2 regions of the Pseudoxanthobacter soli DSM 19599 genome follow, and region 2 is predicted to be linked to the other one. Evidence: predicted binding sites of a transcription regulator. Region 2 holds the regulator's gene; the other holds the start of a gene.
What was found. Region 2 encodes LexA, which represses DNA repair genes until DNA is damaged. Its sites were predicted from a motif close to TGTTCNNNNTGTGTTCNG; they were not measured.
Positions count from the first base shown of each region.

Region 1: BUF17_RS00865 (PA0069 family radical SAM protein) is a predicted target of LexA. The motif match lies at 4,580-4,597, and genes of this name have one in related genera.

Region 1 is NZ_FRXO01000001.1:209,867-217,038, forward strand. Features, by position in the region: gene BUF17_RS00840 (F0F1 ATP synthase subunit C) at 1-101, shown strand, start outside; gene BUF17_RS00845 (F0F1 ATP synthase subunit B) at 450-1,073, shown strand; gene BUF17_RS00850 (F0F1 ATP synthase subunit B family protein) at 1,087-1,572, shown strand; gene rnhB (ribonuclease HII) at 1,902-2,585, opposite strand; gene BUF17_RS00860 (VOC family protein) at 2,790-3,239, opposite strand; gene BUF17_RS00865 (PA0069 family radical SAM protein) at 3,338-4,519, opposite strand; gene BUF17_RS00870 (glycosyltransferase) at 4,661-5,338, shown strand; gene BUF17_RS00875 (uracil-DNA glycosylase) at 5,447-6,307, shown strand; gene BUF17_RS00880 (cytochrome ubiquinol oxidase subunit I) at 6,808-7,172, shown strand, end outside.
Region 2 is NZ_FRXO01000001.1:1,055,370-1,062,541, forward strand. Features, by position in the region: gene BUF17_RS04475 (ribonuclease E/G) at 1-1,828, shown strand, start outside; gene BUF17_RS04480 (efflux RND transporter periplasmic adaptor subunit) at 2,016-2,909, opposite strand; gene BUF17_RS23175 (DUF1656 domain-containing protein) at 2,900-3,205, opposite strand; gene BUF17_RS04490 (FUSC family protein) at 3,216-5,351, opposite strand; gene lexA (transcriptional repressor LexA) at 5,887-6,612, shown strand; partial or broken gene BUF17_RS04500 (sugar phosphate nucleotidyltransferase) at 6,994-7,172, shown strand, end outside.

The DNA of each region.
Region 1 (7,172 bases), 850 kb from region 2:
CTGCCGACGGCCAGTTCGGCCGCCTGATCTTCGGCTTCGCCGTGACGGAAGCGCTGGGCATCTTCTCGCTGCTCGTCGCGCTGATCCTGCTGTTCGCCTGATCCGGCGCGATCGCGGCTGAAGCCGCGATCGGGTCCGTCAGGGTCCGCAGTCTAGATCGCAGGGGCGGCGCATGGCGTCGCCTCTGGCGTGTCTGCAGACCGTGCATCTTCCGGCCGGCGCCGCGCGCTGTTCTCTTCCGCCCACATCCGGTTGACGAGACGCGAGACGGCGAAGCGGCTGGAGGACGTGGATCCGCGACAGGGCCGGCTCGCCACGTCGGCAAGCGGCCCGACCTTGGATCGCCTTTATCAATCCCGCGGTCCGCGACCGTATCAGGCTTCGGCCTCACGGACGCGGTCGCTCCACGGGCGCTTCGGTGCCTTGGTTGAATGCGCTGGGAGAAACCGATGGAAAGCGACGCCGCGAGCGGAGCGGAAGGCCACGGAGCCACCACCGAAATGGACGCGACCCAGGCCGGCGCGGGACACGGTGACGCGGCTCATACGACCGGTCATACCGAGGTTCCGGGAGGCAAGAATGCCTTTCCGCCGTTCGAGCCGGCTGCCTTCCCCTCGCAGCTGTTCTGGCTCGCCATCACCTTCGGCGCGCTCTTCCTGATCATGAAGCGGTCCATCGCGCCGCGCATCGGCACGATCCTCGAAGAGCGCCGCGACCGCATCGTCGGCGATCTCGCCGAGGCGGATCGCCTGCGCGAGGAGACCGATGCCGTCATCGCGGCCTACGAAGCCGAGTTGAAGGCCGCCCGCCGTCATGCCACCTCGCTTGCAGAGGAGCGCCGCACCACGGCAGCGGCCGAACTCGCCGCCAAGCGCGCCGAGGTCGAGGCTGACCTTGCCGCCAAGCTCTCCGAGGCAGAGGCGCGGATCGAGACCATCAAGCAGCGTGCGCTGTCGGAGGTGAACACGATCGCCACCGACACCGCCGTCGCCGTGATCGAGCGCGTGGCGCCGATCAGCGTCGATCCTGCCGAGGTGGCTTCGGCCGTCTCCGCGGTGCGCAGCGGAAACTGAGCGAGGAACCGCCATGCATTTCGACGCAACCTTCTTTGCTCTCGTCGCACTGGTGATCCTGTTCGCCGGGTTCATCTACATCAAGGTTCCGGGCAAGGTCGCCGGCTATCTGGACGAACGGTCCAGCAACATCCGCCGCGAGCTCGACGAAGCCCGCCGGCTGCGCGAGGAAGCGCAGACCGTTCTGGCCGAGTACCAGCGCAAGCGCCGCGAAGCCGAGGCCGAGGCGCAGGCGGTGCTCGAGACCGCCCGTTCCGAGGCCGAGCGCATCACCGCCGAGGCCCATGCCGCGATCGAGGACATGATCGCCCGCCGCACCAAGACCGCGGAGCAGAAGATCGCCCAGGCCGAGACCCAGGCGATCGCCGATGTCCGGTCTGTTGCAGCCGACGTCGCCGTCGCTGCCGCGGCCCAGGTCCTCAAGACCCGAATCGGCGGCGCCGCGGCGGACACCCTCATCAACGAGGGCATTCAGGCCGCCAAGGCGCGCCTGAACTGACGAGGCTCGCCTGAACTGAGTCTGCGCCTGGATTGAACCGAGGCTTACCACGGGGCCGCACCCGCGAGGGCGGTGGCACGGGACACGGTTGAACGGGGCACACAGGCTCCGACAGCGAATTCGAAAGGCCGGAGCGGCTCGACGCTCCGGCCTTTTCGTTTTGCGGCCTGTTCCTCGGACGATAATCGGTCTGCGCAGGTGAACCGGTCGCCGGGCAAAACAACACGGCGTCAAAGGCCCGGCTTATGCAAGGCGCCTGAAAGCCGTCCGGTGAAATCGGCGCTCGGACTCGCACCTGCCGTTCGCCCCTGCCGGAGGCGCGCACGGACTCAAAGCAGCTTGCGGATCGGTGCGAAGCTGCGGCGATGATGCGGGGTAATGCCGAAGCGGGCGAGCGCAGCCTGATGCGCGGCGGTGCCGTAGCCCTTGTGGCGCTCGAAGCCGTAATCCGGGAAGCTTTCCGAGAGCGCGCTCATCAACCGGTCGCGCGCCACCTTGGCGACGATCGACGCGGCGGCGATCGACTGGGACAGCATATCGCCGTCGATCAGGGCTTCGCCTGCGCAGGACAGGCCCGGCGGCACGTCACGTCCGTCGAAAACCGCCAGTGTCGGCCTCTCGGCGAGCCCGGCGACCGCACGCGCCATCGCCCATAACGTTGCCTTGCGGATGTCCGTCCGGTCGATGCGCTCGACCGAAGCCATGCCGATCGCGACATCGGCGGTTGCGATGATCTCCGCGAACAGCCGCTCGCGCTCGGCCGGCGACACCAGCTTCGAATCCGCCAGCCCGTCGGGAATGTGGTCGCGGTCGAGCACGACGGCGGCGGTCACAACCGGTCCGGCCCATGGCCCGCGCCCCACCTCGTCCACGCCGCACAGTCGTCCGCCGGCGCGCGCGAACAGCCGCGCGTCGAACGCCGGGTCCGGCCATCGGGATGCCGGCAATGGCGGCGGCTCGCCGCTGCCGTCCGGCGGGCCGATCAGATCGGCGATCGGGGCCATTGTCCTCATGCGCTTTGCCATGGCGGCACGGTGGCGTCGACGCCGCCGATTCGCAATCCCGCCGATCGGACTGCTGTCCGCGGATTGCCATCCGCGGACGGTGGGGCCGAGCCCGAAATCCGATCCGACCGGCGCGGCGCGATCGACCGGAGGCGCCCGAGATGATCGGCACGCCACGCAGCTCGGTGCGCCTTCATACCCGCCCGAAGTGCTTCAGGGCGGCAGGACGACGCCGCCGTCTCCGTCGAGCGGCCAGAACGGATTCCAGGCGACTTCCCAAAGATGACCGTCCAGATCGGCGAAGTAGCCGGAATAGCCGCCCCAGAAGGTGTCATGTGCGGCCTTGACGATAGTACCACCGGCTGCGGCGGCGTTCGCGAGTTCGCGGTCGACGGCTTCCCTGTCCGGCAGGTTTCTCGCAAGCGAGAAGCCGCCGAACGTCACGGTTGCCGTGGCTGCCTCCCGTGGCAACCCCGCATCCTCGGTCAGCGCTTCGCGTCCGAACAGGGCGAACACGGCGCCGCCGGACGGGTAGAACACCACCGCGCCCTCGACGCTCGTGGACGAGCGATGCCATCCGAGCCGGTCATAGAACGCGGCCGACGCCGCGAGATCGCGCACGCCGAGCGTGATGGCCGTGATCCTGGGAGGTGAGGGCGACATCATGACAGACTCCAAGCCGGGTTCTTTCCGCGCCCGTGGGCGGGGGCGCGGCTTTGTGGATCAGCGCGCTTCCACCATTCAGAAGACGCTTCCACCGTTCAGAACAGGCTGAGCTGCGCGCCCTGCGGCACCGGCGGTTCGAACAGGTCGCCCCTTAGCCGCATCCGCCGCGCATTGAGGCCGAGCCGCTTGCATGCGAGTTCGAAGCGTCGTCCGAGCGTCCACGCATAGGGCCCTTCGCCGGTCATGCGCTTGCCGAAGGACGCATCATAGTCCTTGCCGTCGCGCATCGCCCGGACGATGGACATGACATGGCGAAAGCGGTCCGGGTACTCGCGCACCAGCCAGTCCTTGAACAGCTCGGAGACTTCCAGCGGCAGTCGCAGCAGCACATAGCCCGCTTCGTCAGCCCCCGCGGCCTTGGCGGCGTCGAGGATGCGCTCGATTTCCGAATCGTTCAGCGCCGGAATCACCGGAGCCACCATCACCGCTGTCGGCACGCCGGCCTCCGTCAGCTGGCGGATCGCATCGAGCCGCTTCTCCGGCGTGGAGGCGCGCGGCTCCATCGAACGCGCCAGCCGCCGGTCGAGGGTCGTCACGGAAAGCGCGACCTTGGCAAGTCCGCGCGCGGCGAGCCGGGACAGGATATCGATATCGCGGGTCACCAGCGCCGACTTCGTCGTGATCGCGACGGGATGCCCGGTGCGCTCCATCACCTCCAGCACGGCGCGGGTCAGGCGCCGTTCCCGTTCGATCGGCTGGTAGGGATCCGTCGCCGTGCCCAGCGCGAGCGTGCGGGCCACATAGCCGGGCGCCGCCAGCTCGCGCTCCAGAACCTCCGCGACGTTGGACTTGGCATAGAGCTTGGTCTCGAAATCGAGCCCGGGCGAAAGACCGACATAGGAATGATAGGGGCGTGCATAGCAGTAGATGCAGCCATGCTCGCAGCCGCGGTACGCATTGAGGGACCGGTCGAACCCGATATCGGGGGAGGTGTTCCTGGTGATGGCGGAGCGCGCGCGCTCCTCCCGCACCTCGGTGCGGACCGGCGCCGCCTCATCGAGCGACTGCCAGCCATCGTCGACGATCTCCCGCCGCTCGGCCTCGAAGCGCCCTTCAGGATTGAGCCCGGCGCCACGTCCGCGCCGCTGCCCTTCGAGCACGGCGACGCCGAAGCGATCGGGCTCGTCGCGGGTCGGGCCGGACGGCAGCGGCATCGCACGCGCTGCGTTGGCGGCCATCGATTCGCGCGGCTTTTCGAGGACGTTTCTGGCGGCCATCGGATCACCTCCCGGTGGTGGGCCAATCGGCCCGACATTCCCGGAACATAGGCGATCGAACAGAACATAACAAGAACATTTGCGTCGGCGCGCGGTCGTTCGCACTCGCGGCAGAACGGGAAAGCGTGTATGAGAAAAACCATGATCACAGTGGTCATCCCGACATCGAACAGCGAGGTTGCCCTCGCCTACACGCTCGCGTCGCTCGTCGGCGCGGCGGCCGACGGCGTCGTGCGCGAGGTCGTCGTGGTCGATGCCGGTTCGCGCGACGGGACCCTCCGGGTCGCCGACGAATCCGGCTGCAATATCCTGGAAAGAAATGGCGATCTCGCCGGCCGGTTGCGGGCGGGGGCTGCCGAAGGGCGGCGCGGCTCGTGGCTGATGTTCGTGCGGCCGGGGGCGGTGCTGTCGAACGGGTGGCACGGTGAGGCGGCCACGTTCGCCGAGCGCGCGGAGCGCAGCGGTCGCGGCGTCGAAATGGCGGCGGTATTTCGCTTCGCGCTCGACGAGATGGGCCTGGCGGCCCGCGTCGCCGAGGCGCGTGTGTCGCTCGCCGCGCGCGTGCTGCGGATGCCGGCTGCCGAGCAGGCGCTGCTGTTGCCCCGCGCGCTCTACGACAAGCTCGGAGGCCACCGCGACCTGCCGCGCTACGAGGAAATCGACCTCGTGCGCCGCATCGGGCGAGGCCGCCTGCACGTCTTGCATTCCGAGGCGCGCGTCGCCTCACGGGCGGATCTCGTGCGGGCCCGCGGCCGCCTGGGCGGCGCGCTTCTGGCCTTGCGCGTTTCGCCGGAAATCCTCTCCCGGATCGGAGCCTGAGGCGGTGTCGCGGAAGACGGCGCCCGCGCGGATCGCGCGCACCGGGCACGTCCTGTCCGGTGCCACGCTGCCGCCGCGTCGATCTGCCGCCCGGATGCGGAGCGCGCCATGAGCCTCTCCGACGGCGACCGGCGCGCCGAACTTGCGGCCCTGATCGAGTTGTACGACGCGATGGGCGTCGATGCCGTCGTGTCGGATGTGGCGCCCGATCGCTTCAAGGCGGTGGAAAAGCCACAGGCGTTCGCTCCGGCCGCCCCGCCGCCATCTTTCACTCGATCCGCATCCGCCGGCGCCGCTGCTCCGGGGCTGGAACCCCGTCGCTTCGTGGCCCCGCCGGAGAGCGGCACGCCGGGTGCGACGGTGCCCGACGACGCCGCGATCGCGGATGCCCGCGCGCTCGCCTCCGCGGCGACGAGCCTCGACGAACTCCGCGAGACACTGGCGCGGTTCGAAGGCTGCAATCTCAGGAAGACGGCGACGCGTCTCGTGTTTGCCGACGGCAACCCGGCCGCCCGGCTGATGTTCGTGGGCGAAGCGCCGGGCCGCGAAGAGGATATCGCCGGCCTGCCGTTCGTCGGCCGGTCCGGCAGGCTGCTCGACCTGATGCTCGCCGCGATCGGCCTCGACCGCTCCTCGGTCTATATCGCCAATGTCGTGCCCTGGCGTCCGCCCGGCAATCGCACGCCGAGCCCCCAAGAGACCGAGATCTGCAAGCCGTTCATCACCCGGCAGATCGAACTCGTTGCTCCGGAGGTGCTCGTGTTCCTGGGGGGGGCCTCCTCCAAGGCGCTGACCGGCTCCAGCGACGGCATCCGCAAGCTTCGCGGGCGCTGGATGACGGTGGCGATCGGCGGGCGCGAGATCCGCGCCATGGCCACGCTGCACCCGGCCTATCTGCTGCGCCAGCCTCTGGAAAAGCGGCTGGCGTGGCGGGATTTCCGCGCGATCAGGTCGGCGCTGGCGGGCTGAACGCCTGCGGCTGCGCGCACCCGTGCAGCGATGTGCCGAAGAGAAATCGCCTGTTCTCCGCACGGCCCTCTATTGCGAGGTCTTGGTTGTGCCACGGTAGCGCCATATTCCGCACATCGTTTCGAGATTTTGATTTAGTATAAATTGGTAAATTTTACCGTGCTACTTTGATGAGCGCGATGCGAAATTGCTGATGACTTTAAGTTTATCGAGCGTTCTTATAATCTGTTAGAAAGTGATAATTGCGTCTATGGCTGGATGGCATTGCCTTTTGCGAGGCGAATTGTCGCCAGATCCTAAGCGTGCAATATGAAAAACGTCTCTATTGCGTGTTTTGGTTTTCTGTCATCATCGTAGGGCGGGGTGGAGAGAGAGTCCATTGCCGTGACCGGGAAGCCGCTCCGGTGGTGGAAACCGGGCGCTCGCATCGCGCCGGTATCTACCGCGGCCGGTGCCGAACGTCAGTCTCGGAAGACCCCTGCGGATGGAGGCAACGCCCGATGATCGAATCGCTAGACCCGGTGCTGCTGTCGCGGTTCCAGTTCGCATTCACCATCGTCTTTCACGTCATCTTCCCGAGCTTCACAATCGGCCTCGCAGCCTGGATTGCGACGCTGACGGGCATGTCGCTGTTCACGGGAAATGACCGTTACGATCGGCTTGCCCGCTTCTGGACGAAGGTGTTCGCCGTCTCGTTCGGCATGGGCGTCGTCTCGGGCATCGTGCTGTCGTACCAGTTCGGGCTCAACTGGAGCCGGTTCTCGGAGGTCGTGGGCAACGTCATCGGTCCGCTGATCGGCTACGAGGTGCTGACGGCGTTCTTCCTGGAAGCGACGTTCCTCGGCCTGATGCTGTTCGGCTGGAA
Region 2 (7,172 bases):
GGCCAAGGACTTCATGCGCATGCTCATGCCGAGCCATGCGAAGAACGTGAAGGCCTACAAGGACCCCTCGCCGCTGTTCACGCGCTTCGGCGTCGAGGCGCAGCTCGATGCGATGTTCTCGCCCCAGGTGACACTGAAGTCGGGCGGCTACATCGTCATCAACCAGACCGAGGCGCTCGTCTCCATCGACGTGAACTCGGGACGCTCCACCCGCGAGCACAACATCGAGGACACCGCCGTCCAGACCAATCTGGAGGCGGCGGACGAAGTCGCGCGCCAGCTGCGTCTGCGCGACCTCGCGGGCCTGATCGTCATCGACTTCATCGACATGGAGGAGAACAAGAACAACCGCGCAGTCGAACGCCGGTTGAAGGAGGCGCTGAAGTCCGATCGCGCCCGCATCCAGGTCGGCCGTATCTCGCATTTCGGCCTGATGGAGATGTCGCGCCAGCGCATCCGCACCGGCGTGGTGGAAAGCTCCACCCAGGTGTGCCCGCACTGCTTCGGCACCGGCGTCGTGCGCTCCACGGAATCGGTCGCGCTCCATGTGCTGCGCACCATCGAGGAAGCGCTTCTGAAGAGCGCCGCGCACAATCTCAACGTCCGCACCCGCACGGCCGTCGCGCTTTACATCCTCAACCAGAAGCGCCGCCACCTTGCCGACATCGAAGCCCGTTTCGGTGTCCAGATCAGCATCTCGGCTGACGAGGGCCTCGGCACGCACCATCACGCCGTCGAAAAGGGCGAGCTCGCGGTTCGCGACCCGAACCTGCCGCCCCCGCCCGGCCTCTCGTCGGTGGTTCACGTCGATTCGGTCGATCCGGATGCCCTGATCGAGGAGGAGCCGGAGGAGGCGGAAGACGTCGCCGAAGAGGCGCCGGAGCAGCCGTCGCCCCAGCAGGCCGGTTCCGAGAACGGCGAAGGCAATCGTAAGCGCCGCCGCCGTCGCCGCCGCCGTCGTGGCGGCGAGAACGGCGCCCGCGAGGCCAACGCCTCGGGTGAAGTCGAGCAGGGTGAAGACGACGGCGACGACGAGGGCGACGAGCACGCTCCGGCCGGGATCGCAGGCGAAGCCGTCGAGACGGCCGCCATCGGGATCGAAACCGGGACGGTGACAGCCGAAGACACGGATGCCGATGAGGCACCGGCATCGCCGGACATCGCCGTCCCATCGGAGACGATGTCGGCGGAGACCGTGTCGTCGGAAGGCGAGGCTTCGGAAGGTCAGCCTTCCGGTGCCGCTTCCCCGGACGCCGAAGCCGAAGCTCAGTCTGCCGAGGTCTCGGAAGAGGATGCCGCGGCCGCGCGTCGTCGTCGCGGTCGTCGCGGCGGACGCCGCCGTCGCGAGACGACCGAAGAGACCGACGCTGCCGAGACGAACGCCGCGACCGTGCAGGGCGGCGAGGAACCGGCCCTGGCCACCTCCCCGGCTGCCGACGAGACGCCGGCCGAGGCCGTCGCACCGGAGGCCGTGCACGATGCCACTCCCGAGACCGTCGCTGCGGCGCCGGCCGAAGAAGGTCACGAGGTCGTAGCGGCGCAGACCGCGGAGCCGGAGACCGCGGAACTGGCGACCGAGTCGCCTTCAGCCGAAGCGTCGCATGAGTCCGCGCCTGCCGAACCCGAGCCCGCAGCACCTGCGGCGGCCGAGGACACCTCCACCGCGAGCGAAGAGGCCGCATCCTGGAACGACGCGCCCGAGCAGCACCACGCCGGGGATAGCGGTTCCGAGGCGCCGGAGCCGGCTCCCGAGGCACCCGCCGCCGAACCGGAGGTCGACGACCGGCCGAAGCGCTCCGGCTGGTGGCAGCGGCGCTCGTTCTTCTGAGCGCCACTGGCCGCCCCAGGAACCCGCCGGGCTCCGAAGACGGTCCGCAGCGATGCCCCGACTGAGGGACACCGCGCTAGACGTGGATGCGCATGAAACTGTCCCCCGGATCGCCCGATCCGGGGGGCAGTTTCGCTTTCAGGCGTGCTCGATCCCGCCTCGCGGTCGCTTCACTCCGCCGCTTGCTTCACTCCGCCACTTGCGGACCTGTACCGCCCGGATGCACCACGACGGTCGCGGACAGGCCGGAAATCAGTGGGACGCCCTCCGGTACCTCGCCCAGGCGGATGCGCACCGGAATGCGCTGCGCCAGCCGGATCCACTCGAACTCCGGATCGACCCTCGCCAGAAGTCCCGCCGTGGCATTGGCATCGCCGATGGCACGGCTGATCCCCTCAACCTTTCCTTCGATCTGCGCGTCGCCGGCCATGAGCGTCACGGTCGCGGCATCGCCGACGCGGATAAAGGGAAGCTTCGTTTCCATGAAGTAGGCGTAGACATAGAATGAATGCCGGTCGACGACCGCGAGCACGCCGTTGCCCACGCGCGCGTAGTCCCCGACCGTCGCCGTGAGGTTCGTGACATAGCCGTCGACCGGCGAACGTACCTCCGCCCGCGTCAGGTCGATCTCGGCGCTCGCGAGCGTCGCCTCGGCCGCCGCCAGATCGGCGCCCGCCTCCGCGGCCCTGGTCGTCGACTTCTCGACATTCTCGACCGAGATCGCGGAGGTATCGGACGCACGCAGGCGGGAGTCGCGGTCGGCGTCGTCCTGGGCGAGCGTCAGGGCCTGCCGACGCTGAGCTACGGCGGCCTGGGCCTGCTGAACCGCCACCTGGAAGCGTTGCCGGTCGATGACGAACAGCACGTCGCCCTTCCTTATCTCCTGATTGTCCTTCACGTTGATCGCGTCGATCAGGCCGGAGACGTCCGGGGCGATCTCCACGACGTTCGCAAGCACGCGGGCGTCGCGTGTCCATGGCGCCAGCGTGTAGAACGCCCAGAGCCGCCAGCCGACGAGGACGGCCGCCGCGACCACGACGAGCGTCACGACCATACGAATGCCCCGGCTCGTCACAGCCATCGCACACCTCCCGCCAGCGTTGTCACGCCCAGAGCAAGCACGTAAAGCGCGGTATCGAACAGTGTGGAATGCCACACGAAGCGATAGAACCCGGTCCGCTTCAGCACTAGTCGCGCGAGACCGAAGGGCACGAGCGCCAGCACCAGCCAGAGCATCATCGGCGCGAGATAGAAGCCGAACAGGTCGATGTTGCCGAAATTGCCCGGCTCCAGCCAGGACCAGGAGACTGATGGTGGAACCTCGACCGGCAGGGCGGCCGAAGGTGCGATGGGCGGTGACGTTGCGGCGAGAGGCATGGGTCTGCTCTCAATCCTTCGGAAATGCGCGCAGCAGATAGGGGCGGTCGAAGCCGAAGCGGTCGGCGATGAAGCGCAGCGAGGAGGCTGCGCGCAGGACGCTCGCCGCCATATCGGACGCCGGTTCCAAGGCGACCTCTGCCAGCCGCGCACGCATTTCGGCGACCGCGGCCTCGGCCCGCGAGACGACCGCATCGGCGTCGGCGGGAGCGTCCGCCAGCATGGCGAACGCCGCGGCGAGGCTGTTGAGGCACGCATCGATCGCCCTCCGGCCATCCGGCGGCATCGCCGGATCGCTCATGAAGCGGCGCAGCAGGCCGAGTTCAAGGCAGGACGAGGCCACGCCGAGCGAACCGCGCAGAAACGTCTCGTCGCCCGGCCGGTCCAGATCGAGGCGAGGCAGCAACGCGGCGAGGTCTTCGAGCGCCTCGCGGTGCGCCCTGCGCGGAGCCGCCCGTCCACCCGCCACGGCGGCGAGGCGGCGCATGCCGGCAGCAAGTGCCCTGCGCCGCGCGGGCCGCGACGTCACCGGCACGAGATTGAAGAACACCAGGCCGATGCCGAAGCCGAACAGCAGCCCCAGGGCGGAGTTCGCGAACACACCGGGTTCGGGTCGGTAGACGTTGCCGCTGCCCATGTAGGCGACGAAGAACGACGTGAACCCGGCGCCGGGAAAGGCGTATCGCGGCGTCCCCATGACGAGCCCGGCCGGAACGAGCACGATCATCAGTGCCAGCGAAAGCGAAAGGAAGCCTTCGAGGGACGGCAGCACCAGCACCATGTAGGCATAGGCCATGACGAGCCCGCAGGCCACGAACAGGGTGTATGGCAGGCCGATCCGCGCGGGATCGTCCTGGTTGATCGCGAAGAAGATCATGATCCCGAAGCCCTCGAGCGCCGAGAATCCGGCGGTCCAGGTTGTCGCGCTCCAGAACAGGGCAACCGCGACGAGCCCGAGGCTCGCCCGCAGTCCCTGCAGGATCGCCTCGCGGTCGTCGACGGGCGCGCGTGGCTTGGAGCGCGCAGGCCCGCGCTTGGGATGTGCCGCCGCGCGCATGCTCGCCGCCTCCGCCGTCATCACCATGGCGAGCCCATGGACCATCTCGCCAGTACGCCGCAGGATCAGGAGCGCATTCGCCAGCGGCTCAAGGGGACACGTTCCGGCATGCCCTTCGAGATCCGCGGCGGCCTGCGCGACATCTCGATGGGCGTCGCGCAGTCGCTGGCGGACCTCCCTCGCGCCGCTGAACCGCGGCAGGTCGTCTGACAGCGTCCGCAGCACTCGCTGGACATCGCGGAGCGCCGGTTCCAGCCGGTCGTTGATCGCCTCGTCCTGTGCGCCGCGGATATCTTCCAGCCGGACATAGAGACCGCGCACCACGGCCAGCACGGCGAGAAACTCGGAGAGCGCCCGATGGAGCGTCTCATCGTCGACGCGCCGGTCCGGCCCCTCGAACGCGGTGTAAGATCGCAGCGCATCGAACTTGACGACATCCGCCACCATCCGCCGCCGCATCCGCATCAGGGTGTCGAACGGCGTGCCCGGCTGCAGCGCGGCGACGCCGAATGCAGCCAGCCCGGAGACGTTGGCATAGAGCGCGGCACGCAGCACGTCGCTCGCATAGCGCGGCATGACCAGCACGCTCGCCGCTGTCGAACACAGGATGCCGAGAATGATCTCGGTCGAGCGATCGAGCGCGATGGTCCACGCGGTCGTTGGCGCGGCTGCGCCCTCGAAACCGACGAGAAGCGCAGTGAAGCCGGCAAGGAGAACGCCGTAAGCCGCGAAGTAGCGGGCTCTGGTGGCCGCATATGTCGTGGCGAAGTACCACACGGCCAGACACCCGACGAGTGCGACGGGAGCCTCCGCATAAAGCGCGACGGCGACGAGGCCGGCGATCGCCCCGGCGATCGTGCCGGCGATCCGATAGAAACCCTTTGCGATCGATGCGCCGGCGGTCGGCTGGGCAAGGAGATAGACGGTGAGGATCGACCACTGCGGATCCTGCAGGCCGAGCCAGTAAGCGATGGCGAGGGCGACCAGCCCCGCCACTGCTGTCCGCAATGCGTAAACGACGTTCCGCCAGCCAATATCGATCGAGAGCGCATCCGGCCACAGGCCGCGGATTACCCCCGCCGTAGCCATCGAAGCACCTTCCCCCTTGTTGGCCGATCGCAGCCCGAATGCGCGTGAACCTTCGCCGCACGAACGAGGAGGATAAGCCAGCGCGACCGGAAGTGGGGGCGGAATTTTCCTGCGCAGGGCGTCTCAAAGCCACGGCGGGATGGCGGGACGTGTGCGCTTGGAAAACCCACGTTTCGGCAACCCGCCGAACCGAAGCCCGACTGACAGCCTGTGCCGTGCGCCGCGTCGTCTCGTCGCCCGATCTAAAATTCCTCTTTGAAATCAGTCTACTCGCGCGAATGAGGGCGACCGCGGCCGAAACGTCCCGCTCACGCGTGTCACGAGCCACAACGTCTTGAAGAACACCGGAAATTAACCGTTGCGGAACACAACTGGAACGAATAACGTTCGTTCCTGATTTGTACACCCTTCGATCTTGACTCGGACTTGAATCGTCCCCGCTCCGGATCAAAGGCTGCGCGCGGGGAAGACAGTCGTCCATATCTCCGCGCGCGACGTGCCGCCGTTCGTTCTGATCTCATGCCGAGAGGGGCAGATGCTCACGCGCAAGCAATATGAGCTGTTGATGTTCATCCATGAGCGGCTCAAGGAAAGCGGCGTTCCCCCTTCCTTCGAGGAGATGAAGGAGGCCCTCGACCTGCGCTCGAAGTCCGGCATTCACCGGCTGATCACGGCTCTCGAGGAACGCGGCTTCGTGCGCCGCCTGCCGAACAGGGCCCGCGCGCTCGAGGTGGTGCGCCTACCCGATTCGGTCTCGCAAAGCCCGGCCGCCCGGCCGCGCGGCTTCTCGCCGAGCGTCATCTCCGGTGCGCGGGATCGGACGCCCGAGCCCGCGCCTCCGCCCGTCACGACACGGGCGCAGCCGGAGCGCGCGGTCAACATGCTGGACGTACCGGTCATGGGCCGCATCGCTGCCGGCGTGCCGATCGCCGCGATCCAGACCCAAAGCCACAGCATCACGCTGCCGTCCGAGATGCTGCCGCCGGGCGAGCATTTCGCACTCGAAGTGCGTGGCGACTCGATGATCGAGGCCGGCATCCTCGACGGCGATACCGTCGTCATCCGCCGTTCGGACAGCGCGGACACCGGCGACATCGTGGTCGCGCTGGTCGACGGCGAGGAGGCCACGCTGAAGCGGCTGCGCCGCAAGGGTGCCTCCATCGCGCTCGAAGCGGCGAACCCCGCCTACGAGACCCGGATCTTCGGGCCGGACCGCGTGCGCGTTCAGGGCAAGCTCGTCGCCCTGCTGCGCCGGTACTGACGTCGCGTTCTCCTGCGCGCATTGGCACGCCGACCGGGATTGGCGCCCCGGAATAAGAGGTGTGAGATCTGTGGCTTGGGATCGGCGGCAGGGGTCTGCAGCCAGGATCTGAGCATGGCGTCGCCGCGCGGGGACCAATGCCCCTGGATCTTCGATCCGGGACTCTCAAGCGCCGGCTCTCTGAGACGGGCCGGCTGCTTGGGAGACGTGCGCCCGGGATCTCTGCGGCGGCGCCGGCGGGCGGCCTTGGCCTGCCGCGTCATCGCCGGGTCCGCCTTCGGCGCTTCCGTGATCGGCCGGGCCGGTTTATGGTCCGCGGCGCTCTTGAAGTGGCGTCGCCTTGAGCCGACGCCTTCGGGTCTGTCGGAAGGGAATGCTGTGATGTCTGGAGAGGGAAAGCGGCTTTCGGATGATGCGGCCGGGTCCGTGACGCCGGTGGTGCTGTCGGGCGGCACGGGAACGCGGCTGTGGCCGCTGTCGCGGGAGGCCTATCCGAAGCAGCTCCTGCCGCTGACGAGCGAGCGCACCCTCATCCAGGAAACCGTGCGCCGCTGCGCCGA